One region of the Arthrobacter sp. P1_B9 genome, then DNA from elsewhere that is predicted to be linked to it. Evidence: riboswitches for the same ligand, from Rfam matches in the RefSeq annotation. Region 1 holds a riboswitch; each other region holds the start of a gene.

Region 1 (4,401 bases):
GGTGACCAGGCGGTACCAGCCGGACGCCGTGGCCTTGACGGAACTGATGTTCGATAACAACACCTACGGCGGCGACGACCGCGATTCCTACCGGCTGGCCAGCGGCGGGACGGACTGGCCGCGGCTCGCGAACGGGGACATCGACGTCGAACACCCGAGCCTCGGGGCCTGGCGGTCGAAGGCGGTGGCGGCCATCGTGGCCAAGGCGGCGGCGGCCGCCCACGCGAACGGTGCCACGCTCGACATGGACGTCCGGGCGCCGTGGGACGATCCCGCCGGCGACCGGCCGGAGAGCGGCCATGACTACGGGCTGCTCGCCGCGGCCGCGGACCGGCTGGTCTTGTGGGACTACTTCGGGCTCAACGACGCCGCTCCGGCCTACTCCGCCGAGCTGGCCGCGGCCATGGCGAAGCGGTCCGGGAAGTTCGCCATCTCGGTCGGGATGTGGGCCAAGGACGGGCGCATCTCCGCCGCGGACCTGGCGGCCGGGCTGGAGGCGTCTGTCTCCGGCGGGGCGGCCGCCGTCGCCGTCACACCGTCCAGTATGCTCGACGACGACGCCTGGCGGGCGCTCAAGGCGGCCTGGGCCTGAGCGGCCATGGCCCTGGACCTGCTTGAGTGTTTAGACCTGTTTGAGCGCCTAGACCTGCTTGAGCGCCTGGCCGAGGTCGCGGATCAGGTCCTCCACATCCTCCAGGCCCACCGAGAGCCGGACCACGCCGTCGCTGAGCCCGATCGCCGCGCGGCCTTCCGGGCCCATCGCGCGGTGCGTGGTGGTGGCCGGGTGCGTGATGAGCGTCTTGGCGTCCCCCAGGTTGTTGGAGATGTCGATGATCCGCAGCGCGTCCAGGAGTGCGAACGCGGCCTGCTTCGCCGTGCGCCCGGGGGAGGGCTGCAGCTCCAGGGTGAGCACGGTCCCGCCGGCCTTCATCTGCTGCACTGCGAGCGGGTACTGCGGGTGGGACGGCAGCAGCGGGTACTTTACCCAGCCGACCGCGGGCTGTCCCTCGAGCCATTCGGCCAGCCGCAGCGCGGAGGCCGAGGAATGGTTGACGCGCAGGGCCATAGTCTCCAGGCCCTTGGTGAGCACCCAGGCGTTGAACGCCGAAAGCGCCGGACCGGTGTGCCGCATGAGCTGCTTGACGGGCCCGTCGATGAATTCCTTGGTGCCCAGGATGGCCCCGCCCAGGACGCGGCCCTGGCCGTCGATGTGCTTGGTGCCGGAGTAGACCACCACGTCCGCGCCGAGGTCGCCGCAGCGCTGGAGCAGCGGGGTGGCGAAGACGTTGTCAACCACCACCGTGGCGCCGGCCGCGTGCGCCAGTTTGCTCACGGCGGCGATGTCCACGATTTCCTGCATCGGGTTCGACGGCGACTCGAAGAACACCGCCGTGGTCGGCTCGGACAGCGCGGATTTCCACTGCTCCAGGTCCGGGCCGTCCACGAAGACCGTCTCGACACCCCAGCGCGGCAGGATTTCGTTGAGGATCACGAAGCACGAGCCGAACAGCGAGCGGGCCGCGACCACCCGGTCGCCGGCCGCCAACAGCGCGCCCAGGGCGGTGAAGACGGCGGACATGCCGGACGCCGTCGCGAAACACGCCTCCGTTCCCTCGAGCAGCCGGAGCCGCTCCTGGAAGGTGGCGACGGAGGGGTTGCCGTAGCGGGAGTAGACGAAGCGCTCGTCCTCACCGGTGAAGGCGCGCTCGGCGGCGGCCGCGGTCTCGTAGACGAATCCTGAATTGAGGAAGATCGGCTCGGTGGTTTCCTGGAAGCCGGTGCGGTCAAGGCCGCCACGGACGGCCTGGGTGTCGGCCGCCCAGCCGGCGGCGTCGGGATTGAAAGTCACTTAGATCTTTCCGAGGTTGGTGGGCAGGCCGCGGTTCTTCCAGCCATTGACGGTGCGTTCGCCAAAGCGGTCGGTCTCGCCTTCGAAGCCCTCAAGGACGTTGTACGAGGTGTAGCCGGCGGCCGTCGCGGCCGTCGCGGCCGCGATCGACCGGGCCCCGGAACGGCAAAGGAACACCAGTTCGACGGCGGTGTCCTCCGGCGCCTGCTGCCTTAGCTGTTCCACGAAGTGCGGGTTCGGCGTGCCGCCAGCGAGGTTCCACTGGATGAAGAGCGGATCGTTGCGGCTCTCGCCCGCGGCCGCGGTGTCCGGGATGCCGATGTGGGCCCATTCGCCCTCGGTCCGGACATCCACCAGGATGGCTCCGGCCTCCAGCTTGGCCCACGCCTCCTGCGGGCTGAGGTCTCCGGCGTAGCTCATGCGTGGCCCGCGAAGGCCCCGTCGGCGCCAAATTCGTCGGCGTCGAGCTCATCAACCGCATTGGCCACGGCGGCGTCCGCACTGGCAATCGCGGCCGGCAGGACCAGCGCCTGCGCCACGATCACGGTGCTTCCGTTGAAGCTGGCGGCGGGGCTTCCATGCAGCACGTAGCCCTCGGCCAGGGCGGCTGACACCCGCTCGCAAAAGGCGCGGTCATCCGCCCCGGTGAACAGGCGGTAGGCCAGCCTCTCCTCGCCCCCGGATGCTGAACCGGGTGCTGTGCCGGGTGCGGCTGTTGTGGGTATTGACGTGTCGGGCACGACGGATCTCCTCTTTCACGCTTGCAGCTCGAATTCTCGAATGCCGAGTATTCACCTGAGGCACCCCGCCGCGAAAGGGAGGGTTGCCGACCGGCCAGTCAGGGCTTGGCACCGGTTCTCATTACTCCCCAAAAACGTAACACCTGCGACGCCGGCCCGCACCGCCGCCGTCGTCATGTTCCGTAACCGGACCGCGGCCCGGGCGAGTAGTGGCGGGCTCCAGTTTCGGGTACAGCCCACTCGTGTCTGCCGGGACGTTTCGCCGTTTACTGGGGGGATTAGGTCCGACGAGTCGGCCGGAGCTGCAGGTGATTCGAGCAATGTGTGAATCAAGCAGTCCCGGAATCGACTCGTCTGTCCATCAACAAGCTGTCTGGGAATCGGTGGCTGGAACGGTCGGAGCCGCAGCCGCGGTCCGGCCGGTGACGGCGGAATGGAGCAATCGTGGGCCCGCGCATACTCGTTACCGGGATTACAAGCGCCGCCGGACGGGCCGTCGCGGCCCTGCTCGAAGCCCGGGGCCTCCCGTACCTCGGCTCCGACGCCCGTGCCGACACCCGTCAGGCCGGGGAGGCTCCCGCCGCCGCGGTCAGGCTCCTGCCGGCGACGAACCCGGACATGGTCCTGGACCTGCGCCGGGTGGTGGACCGCGAAGCCATCAACGTCATCATTCCGACCCTCACCGTGGAACTCCCGGTCCTGGCCGCGGCCCGCGCGGGATTCGCCCAGGACGTGCGGATCATCGTGGCCGACCCCGCCGCGGTTGCCCTCGCCAACGACCACCTGTTCGCCACCTGGGCGCTGCAAGCGGCCGGCATCCCGGTGCCCCGGTTCGCGGTTCCGGGCGACCTCGCCGCCGCGCCGGCTTCCCTCGCCGGCCTCAGCGGCCCCGTGGTGGTCAAGCCGCGGGTCTTCAAAGGCTCCCATGGGATCCACCTGCTGGCCGGAACCGACTCCGTTAGCTGGAAGAACATGCCGGCGGGGCAACTGGTCCAGGAATTTATCCCGGGCGCCGACTATGTGTGCCTGGTGTTCGGCACCCCGGCACGCAACGCGATGGCGCCGGTGGCGGTGGTCCTCGAGAAGACCAGGACTCCGTATGGACGCGCCGGCAGCGACGAGGTCAGCCGCAGGGTGCCGGCGAACCAGGCCGGGGATGTGCGCAAGCTGGGCCTGGCCGCCGTCCGCACGCTCGGGCTGACCGGGCCGGTCCAGGTCCAGATCCGCCGCCGCACCGACGGAACGCCCGTGGTGCTGGGTGTCTGCGCGACCCTGGGGGAGAACAGCACCTGGGCCCCGGAAATGCTCGACGCCGTGCTCGCAACCTTCATGCTCCCGGCGTTCAACCCGGCCTCGTTCCGCCTGTGCCCGGCAGTGCCCGCAGACGCCCTGGGGTGAGCGCAACACCAACGCGGGGTCACTTACGGCCCATCCGGGGACATGGGATGGGCCGTAACTGACCCCGCGTTGCTATTCGATGGTCGCGAAGAGGGCGTTGAGTTCGGCCGTGAGCTGGCGCCGCAGTTCCGGGGTGCCGATTTCCTGCCCGTCGATGTGGTTCACCGGGGCCAGGAGCCGGATGCTGGAGATCAGCCAGACCGCGTCGGCGTCCAGCAGGTCCTTCGGCTCCAGCGGGCCGTAACCCAGCTCCCAGCCGGCGGCCTTGGCGGCGGTGAACAGGGCGCCCTGTGACGTGCCGGGCAGGATGCCGCTGTCCAGCTGGGGAGTGATGAGCCGCCGGATGGTGCGGACGCCGCCGGCGCCGTCGTCCGAGGTTTCCAGGTGGGCCAGCAGAACGGTCGACGTCGGACC
Region 2 (4,401 bases), on a different contig from region 1:
CAGCACGGAGGACAGCGTGAACAGCACGGCGGTGGCGAGCAGGTTGCCGAGCGGAACGGCAGACTGGGGCCAGCTGGCCCAGAACCCGCGGGACTTGCTGGGGCTGTGCTCGGCGACGAGGAGGACGGCGCCGCCCCATTCGCCGCCGACGGCGAAGCCCTGGGCGAAGCGCAGGAAGACCAGCAGCGCCGGGGCCCAGTAGCCGATCTGCGCGAAGGTGGGCAGGCAGCCCATCAGGAAGGTGGAAACGCCCACCAGGAGGATGCTGACCTGGAGCAGCTGCTTGCGGCCGAACTTGTCGCCGAAGTGGCCGAAGACGATGCCGCCGATCGGGCGGGCGACGAATCCGACGGCGTAGGTCAGGAACGCGGCGATAATGCCGTCGAGTTCCGTGCCCGAATTGGGGAAGAACGTCTTGCCGAAGACCAGCGTGGCGGCGGAGGCGTAGAGGAAGAATTCATACCACTCCACCACCGTGCCGGCCATGGAGGCCGTTACTACCTTCTTCAGTCCGGACGTTTTGACGTCCGGCTCGTCTGCGCGCGTTGTCGCGGCGTTTTCCGTGCTCATGTGAACTCCTTCGGTGTCGCCTTCGACACCCTGCGGACCATTGGACTGAGGACGCCCGTGATGTAGGGCACATGGCGTCATTCCCCATGAGTATGGACGCTCCCGCCCTGAGCCTCAACGGCCATTAGTGCAGAGCGCATCTGCAAAAATGCACAAGCGGGCCGGCCTAGTGGCCGAAGAAGGTCCCCCGGAGCTGCCCGCTGAGCTGGCCGATTTCGGTCAGGAAGCCGTCGTGGCCGATCGGCGCTTCAATGATGTGCAGTTCCGGGCCGCCCGGCAGGGCCTCTGCCAGTTGACGGGACTGGGCCGGGAAATACAGGCGGTCCGAGTCCACGGCCGCCACCAGGAATTCGGCGGTGGCCGGAGCCAGTGCCTCCCCGAGGCTTCCGCGCCCCCGGCACACATCGTGGCTCATGAGGGCTTCGGTGATCGCGATGTAGCTGTTCGCGTCGAAACGCCGGGCCAGTTTGCTGCCCTGGTGGTCCAGGTAGCTTTCCACCTGGTAGCGCCCGCGTCCGGCCAGCGATCCGGCTTCCAGGGGCGTCTCGGACTCCTGGGCGTTGCGGCCAAACCGGCCGTCCAGTTCGGCCGCTGAGCGGTAGGTGATGTGCGCGATGCGCCGGGCGAGGGCGAGCCCTGCTTCGGGTTCCGGGCCGCCGTAGTAGTCCCCGCCCTTGAAGTGGGGGTCCTGGCGGATGGCCAGCGTCTGGGCCTGCGCGAAGGCAATCTGTTCGGCGGTGCTGCTGGCGCCGACGGAAATCACGGCGCAGCGCCGGACCCGGCCGGGAAACGTGACGGCCCATTCAAGGGCGCGCGCGCCGCCGAGCGAGCCGCCCAGCACCGCGTACCAGCTGCCGATGCCCAGGGCATCGGCCAGCCGCGCCTCGGCAGCTGCGGTGTCCCGCAGGGTGACCAGCGGGAACCGCGATCCCCAGGGGCGCCCGTCGGGGGCCGGGGTGGAAGGTCCGGTGGATCCGTAGCAGCCGCCCAGGATGTTGATCGAAACGACGAAATACTTGTCCGTGTCCACGGGAGCCCCGGGTCCGGCGAGCTGTTCCCACCAGCCGGGCTCCCCGCTCTCGCCGCGGGTCACGTGTGTGTCGCCGGTCAGGGCGTGTTCAATGAGCACGGCGTTGGAGGCGTCCGCGTTCAGGGTCCCCCACGTCTCGTAGGCGAGCACCACATCCGGCAACGGAGTCCCGGATTCGAGCTGCAGATCACCGATCCTGACGAACTGGACGGTCCCGTCAGGGGTCCGGGATGGTTTGGTTTCGGGAACACCCGTGCGGGTGACGGCAATCGTCATGTGAGGACCTATCTTGGCGCTTGCCCGCCGTCAGCTGACCGGCAGGCCAGGTCTTCACCCGGGGCACCCCGCCGCAAAAGGAGGGTTGCCGGCCAGCAAGCCGGGGCTGTCGCTGGCACTCATGACCTGGTACGAGTCTACGAAACGGGGTGCGGAAATGACGAAGATTATGACTTCCATGTGACAGCCGGACCAGTCAGCACCGCAGACTCCCCACCTTGACAGCCGTGACCGGCGGGTCGCCCCGGAGTGCCGGCGATTCCCGGTGTCATGCCCGCAAAGGTGGGGAAATTCGGCGTGAGCTTCGGCCTAGGCGGACTTGGCCGCGCGGAATCCGGCGTCAAGGTCCGCGAGGATGTCGTCGATGTGCTCCAGTCCCACCGAAAGCCGCACCAGCCCGGGGTTCACCCCGGCGATCACTTGCTGTTCGGGCGAGAGCTGGCTGTGGGTGGTCGACGCCGGATGGATCACCAGCGACCGGACATCGCCGATGTTCGCGACGTGCGAGTGCAGTTCGAGGGCATCGACGAACCGCTTGCCGGCCTCCGCTCCCCCTGCAATGTTGAACGCCACGACGGCGCCGGTCCCCTTGGGCCCGTACTTGCGGCCGCGCTCGTACCAGAGGCTGGACGGCAGCCCGGCGTAGGCGACTGATTCGACGTCGTCCCGCCCCTCCAGCCAGTGCGCCACCTTCGTGGCGTTGGCCACGTGGCGCTCGACGCGCAGGCTCAGCGTTTCGATGCCCTGGGCGATGAGGAAGGCGTTGAACGGGGACACCGCGGAGCCGAGGTCGCGCAGGAGCTGGACCCGGGCCTTGAGGATGTAGGAGAGGTTCGCGCCCAGCGCGCCGTCGGCTCCGAGGTCGCGGGCGTAGACCAGGCCGTTGTAGGTGGGGTCCGGGGTGTTGAAGCCGGGGAACCGCTCCGGGTCCTTCCCAAAGTCGAAGTTGCCGGAGTCCACGATCACGCCGGCGATCGCGGCGCCGTGCCCGCCGAGGTACTTGGTGGCGGAATGGACCACGATGTCCGCGCCCCACTCGATCGGCCGGATCAGGTAGGGGGTGGAGAGCGTGTTGTCGACCACCAGCGGCACGCCGGCCTCGTGCGCCACGCGGGAGACGCCCTCGATGTCCAGGACGTCCTGGCGGGGGTTGGAGACCACTTCGCCGAAGAACAGCTTGGTGTTGGGCTGGACGGCATCCCGCCACTGGTCCAGGTTGTCCGGGTCCGCCACGAAGGTCACGGAGATGCCGAACTTCTTCAGCGTGTGCGCGAGCAGGTTGTAGGTTCCGCCATAGAGGCTCGGGCTGGCCACCACATGGTCCCCGGCCTCGGCGATATTGAGGATGGCGAACGTCTCGGCGGCCTGGCCGGAGCTGAGCAGCAGCGCCGCGAGACCGCCTTCCAGGCTGGCGACGCGCTGTTCGACGGCGTCCTGGGTCGGGTTGCCGATCCGGGTGTAGATGGGCGCGAGCTCGGCGAGCGCAAAGCGGTTCGCGGCGCTTTCGGCGCTGGGGAACACGAACGACGTCGTCTGGTAGATGGGCAGGGAACGCGCGCCGGTGGCGCTGTCCGGCTCCTGGCCGGCGTGGATCTGGCGGGTTTCAAAGGACCAGGCGTTGGACATTGGTGCTCCTCGAGTCACTGGGCACAGCACCGGCCTGGGCTTTCGGCCCGAACCGGAACAGGCGCCGCGCTTGCCCTCCGGCGGGCGCCGGACGGCCAGGTCTTCACCCGGGGCACCCCACCGCGATACGAGGGTTGCCGGCCAGCAAGCCGGGGCTGTGCGCTGGCACTCATGACCTGACTTCAGTGTAGGAATGGCGGCGGAGCCCTGGATAGCTTTGTGACGAAGATGAAGACGGCCGCCGTGACGGAGCATCCGGGGCGCCGCGTTCCGCGCCCCAGGACGTCCCATGACGGTTAGGGGAGCCTAAGCTGAGAGGTCCATCACAAAGTGCCAAGATGATGGCATGCGCATGGATCACGTCTCTTACGCCTGTGAACACGATGGCTTGGCAGCCACCACTGAACGTATTGCGTCTGCCCTCGGCGTTGAAGCCGTGAAGGGTGGAGTGCACCCCCGTTTCGGGACACGCAACATGATTATCCCGCTCGCGGGACACAAGTACCTGGAAGTCGTGGAGGTCCTGAACCACCCGGCCTCCGACAAGGCCCCGTTCGGCCAGGCCGTCCGGGCACGCTCCGAGGCCGGCGGCGGCTGGATGGGCTGGTGCGTCGAGGTTGACGACCTGGCCCCGTTCGAGGAGCGGCTCGGCCGCGCCGCCGTCAACGGCAACCGGAAGTTTCCCGACGGCCGCGAATTGGTCTGGAAGCAGATCGGCATCCTGGGGCTCATCGCCGACCCCCAGGTGCCATACATGCTCAAGTGGGAGGGCGACCCGGAGTTGCACCCGTCCAACGCCTACGCGAGCGATGTCAAGATGTCCGCACTGACCATTGCCGGTTCGGCCGAGCGCGTCACGGAGTGGCTGGGCGAACCGGTTGAAAAGCCGCTCGAAGACG
Region 3 (4,401 bases), on a different contig from region 1:
GCAGCCGGGCTTGAACGCGGCGTCCGTCGGTGCCGGGGAGAGGATGGTGGCGCCGGTTTCGGACTGCCACCACGTGTCCACCACGGGGGCGGTGCCGGCGCCGATGTTGGTCCGGAACCAGCGCCAGGCCTCGGGGTTGATGGCCTCGCCTACCGTGCCGAGAAGACGGATAGAGGAGAGGTCGTACGTGTCCGGGACGCCGTCCGGGAACCAGCCCATGAGGGAGCGGACCAGGGTGGGCGCGGTGTAATACTGCGTGACCGCGTAGCGTTCGATGATCTCAAAGTGCCGGCCCGGGTGCGGGGTGTTGGGCGTGCCCTCGAAGATGACCTGCGTGGCGCCGTTGGAGAGCGGGCCGTAGAGCTCATAGGTGTGCGCGGTGACCCAGGCGAGGTCGGCCGTGCACCAGTGCACGTCCTTCTCCCGCAGCGCGGGGTCGGGGTTGCTGAACAGGTGCTCGAAGCTCCATGACGCCTGTGTGAGGTAGCCGCCGGAGGTGTGGACCAGCCCCTTGGGCTTGCCGGTGGTGCCGGAGGTGTACATGATGAACAGCGGCGTCTCGGCGTCGAACGCCTCGGCTTCGTGAGTCTCGGAGGCGGTGCCGACGGCGTCGTGCCACCACACATCGCGGCCGGCGGTCATCGGGACGGTGTCCAGCTCGTCCGCGGGAGTGGTCCGGTTGACCACCAGGACGTGTTCGATGGCGTTGTCGCCGGAGACGGCGGCGTCCGCGTTGTCCTTGACCGGTACGGCGGTGCCGCGGCGGAACTGGCCGTCGGTGGTGACCAGGAGCTTGGCGCCGGTGTCCTCCACCCGGAACTTCAGGGCCTCGGCGGAGAATCCGCCGAAGACCAGGGAATGGATGGCACCGATCCGGGCCACTGCGAGGGTGATGATCACGGTTTCGGGGATGACGGGGAGGTAGATGACCACCCGGTCGCCCTTGGTGATGCCGAGATCCAGGAGGGCATTTGCGGCTTTGGAGACCTCGCGCTGGAGTCCGGCGTAGGTGACGGCACGGCGGTCGCCGGGCTCGCCCTCAAAGTGCAGGGCCACCTTGTCTCCGCGCCCCGCCGCTACGTGGCGGTCGACGCAGTTGTAGGCGACATTGAGCCTGCCCCCTTCGAACCAGGTGATCTGCGGTCCGGTGCCGGCCTCGACGTCGGCCGGGACCCGGCGGTGCGCGGTGTGCCAGGGCTTGGTTTGCTCCGTCGCGCCGCCGGGCAGGTCCGCCCAGTCGAGGCGGAGAGCCTGGGTTTCCCAGAACGCAACCGTCTCTGCCTGGACAGTTCCCGCGGTCGCGGCGCCGCCGTGCCGGGGAAGGTGGTTTCCGAAGGTGGTGCTGCGGTGACGCGCCGGCCCATCGGCGGGGACGCCGTGCACTGCGCCGTCCGTGGACTCGTTCAGGGACCATCCCGAAGAGCCGCGAGAGGAGCCGGGCGCGTCACGCAGCCCTGCTTCGTTCGCCGTCGCGTCCGAAGTGGTTTGGGGGAATGCCTCGGACGCAGGCCGGGCAAAGGTGGGCAGAGCGGAAGAATTCTCAGGGGTCATTGCTGCACTCCATCGGTCCTGGCAGTAGCACCCTTGGTTGCTCCGGCTCCCTCGAATTTCACCGAAGGAGGGCGGAGCGGTGGCGTGGGAATGGTCGTCCCACGTCACCGGGGGGTTGCTGCGGCGTCATCGATCCAGGTCTCTCGGCCGCTCGGGATGGTCACTACCTACTAGAACTTCAGATGCACGATTCCGCAAAATCGGCGTCCGGGAGCGCCGTAATATTCGTTCACCCGGCGTGGGTCCGACCCAAATCATTCATTTATTCGACAATTGCCCGGAAAGGTCGCAGGAGTAAGGTTGATGCATGGCCCATGTTAACGATCCGGCAGTCATTGACCGCCTCATGCGAACCAAAGGCACGTGGGCGGTGGTCGGCCTCACCACCAACGAATGGCGCTCGGCGTATGAGGTCTCCCTCTATGTCCGGGACCGGATGGGCATGACCATCATTCCGGTCAACCTTCCGGGCGACGATGTCCACGGCGAGAAGGGGTACCGTTCCCTGTCTGACATCCCGGCGGAGAAGCACCCGATCGACGTCGTGGACTGCTTCGTCAACTCCCACAGGGTGGGCGCAGTCATAGACGAGGCCATCGCAGTAGGCGCCAAGGCCGTCTGGCTGCAGCTGGGCGTCTTCGACGACGCCGCGACGGACCGGGCCAGGGCCGCCGGGCTGGACGTCGTCGTGAACGCGTGCCCCGCCCGCGAAGGCTGGCGCGTGGGCATCTAACGGCCCGGGAATGACGATCAACAGATCGGGAAGAGTCGGTTACAAAATGTGACCGGCTTTTTCTGTATCCGGCCTCCTGCCGTGTGAGATGGACTCGTAACCATCCCGAGCGGCTGAGAGATCTGGCTCCGTGACGCCGCAGCAACCCCCTCCTTTGAGGACGGTGCTACCGCCAGGACCGATGGAGAACCACTGTGTTCTGAGGCTCCCCGGCTTCGCTCAGCGCTGCCCGGAAGCCAGGACCCAGGGCTTTCCTCGGGCGAGCCCGGAGGAAATCATGAACACGCAGACAGCGGCAGCGCCGCGGCCCCGAGCAGGTGGGGGCCTGTGATCGAGATCCAGAACGTCAGCACGTCATTCGGTTCGGCCGCGGGACCTTTCACGGCCGTCGATGACGTCAGCCTGCACATCAGGCGGGGCACCATCCAGGGCATCATCGGGTTCTCCGGCGCCGGCAAATCCACGCTGCTGCGCAACATCAACCTCCTCGAGCGCCCGACGTCGGGCCGCGTCCTGGTGGACGGCGTGGACCTGGTGACCCTGTCCGACGCCGAGCTCCGGACCAAGCGGCATGACATCGGCATGATTTTCCAGCACTTCAATCTCCTCAACAACCTCACAGCCCAGGAAAATGTGGAGCTGTCCCTGAAGTTCGCCGGCGTCGGGAAGGCGGAACGCCGGCGGCGGGCCGCCGAAACCCTGGAAATCGTGGACCTCGCCGACAAAGCGGGAACGTATCCGGCCAAACTCTCCGGGGGCCAGAAACAGCGGGTGGCGATCGCCCGCGCCCTTGCCACCGGGCCCAAAGTGCTGCTCTGTGACGAGCCGACGTCGGCCGTGGATCCCCGGACGACGTCATCGGTCCTGCAATACCTGGCCGACGTCAACGCCGAATTCGGCATCACAATCGTGGTGGTCACCCACGAGATGAATGTCATCAAGGCCATCGCGGACAACGTCGCGGTCATGGAAGAAGGCCGGGTGGTGGAGCAGCTCGACCTCGCCGAACTCCAGCGCCCCGGTTTCCACCCGGCGACGTCGATCGGCCGCTACCTGGTCTCCGATGAGATCCAGCTGGACCGCTCCGGGAGGGGCACCCACACCACAGCCGCGTCGGAGGGCCTGATCAATGTTTGACCGCATCCTGGAAGTCCTGCCCGAAATCGGCGTCGCCATGGGACAGACCCTCACCATGCTGCTGGTGGCCATCCCGCTGGCGGTGCTGCTCGGGACACCGCTGGGTGTCCTGCTCTACACCATCGGTCCCAACGGGCTCAAGCACAGGCCAAAGCTGCACCGGGTCCTGGACGGGCTGGTCAACCTGCTCCGCTCGTTCCCGTTCCTGATCCTGCTGATCGCGATCATTCCCGTGACCAGGTTCATTGTCGGCACGACCATCGGCACGGCCGCCGTCATTGTCCCGCTGACCCTCAACGCCATTCCGTATTTCGCCCGCTTCGTGGAACAGAACCTGAGCCAGCTCGGCGGCGGAGTGGTCGAAGCGGCACGGTCCATGGGCGCCAGCCGGTCCCAGATCGTCCGGGACGTCCTGATTGTGGAGGCGAAGCCCGGACTCGTCAGCTCCATCACCATCATGACCGTCAGCTTCATCTCCTACTCGGCGATGGCCGGACTGGTGGGCGGCGGCGGAATCGGCGACTTCGCCATCCGGTACGGCTATTACCGCTACGAAACGCCGCTCATGATCACCGCCATTGTCCTGATGATCCTGCTGGTCACCATCGTTCAGCTGGGCGGATCCTATGTTGCCCGGCGCCTGGACAAGCGCCTCTGAGCGCCGGCAGCACCCTCGTCCCACCTCCCACAGCGGAAAGCACCCCATGACTTCAACGCCCAGTACCCGTTTCGACGGACCCCGCCCGCGCCTGCTGATCAGCGCCTTCGTGATGAACACGTCCAGCCACATCATGGGCGGCCAGTGGCGGCGCCCGGAAGCCCAGCAGCACCGGTTCAACGAACTCCAGCTCTGGATCGACCTGGCCCGCCAGCTCGAAGGCGCCAAGTTTGACGCGATCTTCTTCGCCGACGTCGTCGGTCTCTACGGCGACTACGACGGCGGGTGGGCATCGCTGCTGAAAAAGGGCCTGCAGGTGCCG

What was found. A riboswitch is a leader RNA that binds a small molecule or an ion and turns the genes downstream of it on or off. The one in region 1 is predicted to bind S-adenosylmethionine.
Region 2: it holds a riboswitch for S-adenosylmethionine, as region 1 does, so the genes downstream of both, metX (homoserine O-acetyltransferase MetX) here and AC1D1A_RS13055 (DUF1737 domain-containing protein) in region 1, are expected to answer to the same signal.
Region 3: it holds a riboswitch for S-adenosylmethionine, as region 1 does, so the genes downstream of both, AC1D1A_RS09935 (methionine ABC transporter ATP-binding protein) here and AC1D1A_RS13055 (DUF1737 domain-containing protein) in region 1, are expected to answer to the same signal.

Annotation. Positions count from the first base shown of each region.
Region 1 is NZ_JBFUAA010000008.1:137,689-142,089, reverse strand. Features, by position in the region: gene AC1D1A_RS13070 (hypothetical protein) at 1-592, shown strand, start outside; gene AC1D1A_RS13065 (O-succinylhomoserine sulfhydrylase) at 641-1,849, opposite strand; gene AC1D1A_RS13060 (rhodanese-like domain-containing protein) at 1,850-2,269, opposite strand; gene AC1D1A_RS13055 (DUF1737 domain-containing protein) at 2,266-2,574, opposite strand; SAM riboswitch class IV at 2,602-2,715, opposite strand; gene AC1D1A_RS13050 (ATP-grasp domain-containing protein) at 3,034-3,987, shown strand; gene AC1D1A_RS13045 (aminodeoxychorismate lyase) at 4,060-4,401, opposite strand, start outside.
Region 2 is NZ_JBFUAA010000007.1:41,414-45,814, reverse strand. Features, by position in the region: gene AC1D1A_RS11470 (MFS transporter) at 1-570, opposite strand, end outside; gene metX (homoserine O-acetyltransferase MetX) at 737-1,876, opposite strand; SAM riboswitch class IV at 1,888-2,003, opposite strand; gene AC1D1A_RS11460 (bifunctional o-acetylhomoserine/o-acetylserine sulfhydrylase) at 2,186-3,502, opposite strand; SAM riboswitch class IV at 3,564-3,679, opposite strand; gene AC1D1A_RS11455 (VOC family protein) at 3,849-4,401, shown strand, end outside.
Region 3 is NZ_JBFUAA010000005.1:251,763-256,163, reverse strand. Features, by position in the region: gene acs (acetate--CoA ligase) at 1-1,551, opposite strand, end outside; gene AC1D1A_RS09940 (CoA-binding protein) at 1,859-2,284, shown strand; SAM riboswitch class I at 2,382-2,472, shown strand; gene AC1D1A_RS09935 (methionine ABC transporter ATP-binding protein) at 2,612-3,421, shown strand; gene AC1D1A_RS09930 (methionine ABC transporter permease) at 3,414-4,079, shown strand; gene AC1D1A_RS09925 (LLM class flavin-dependent oxidoreductase) at 4,126-4,401, shown strand, end outside.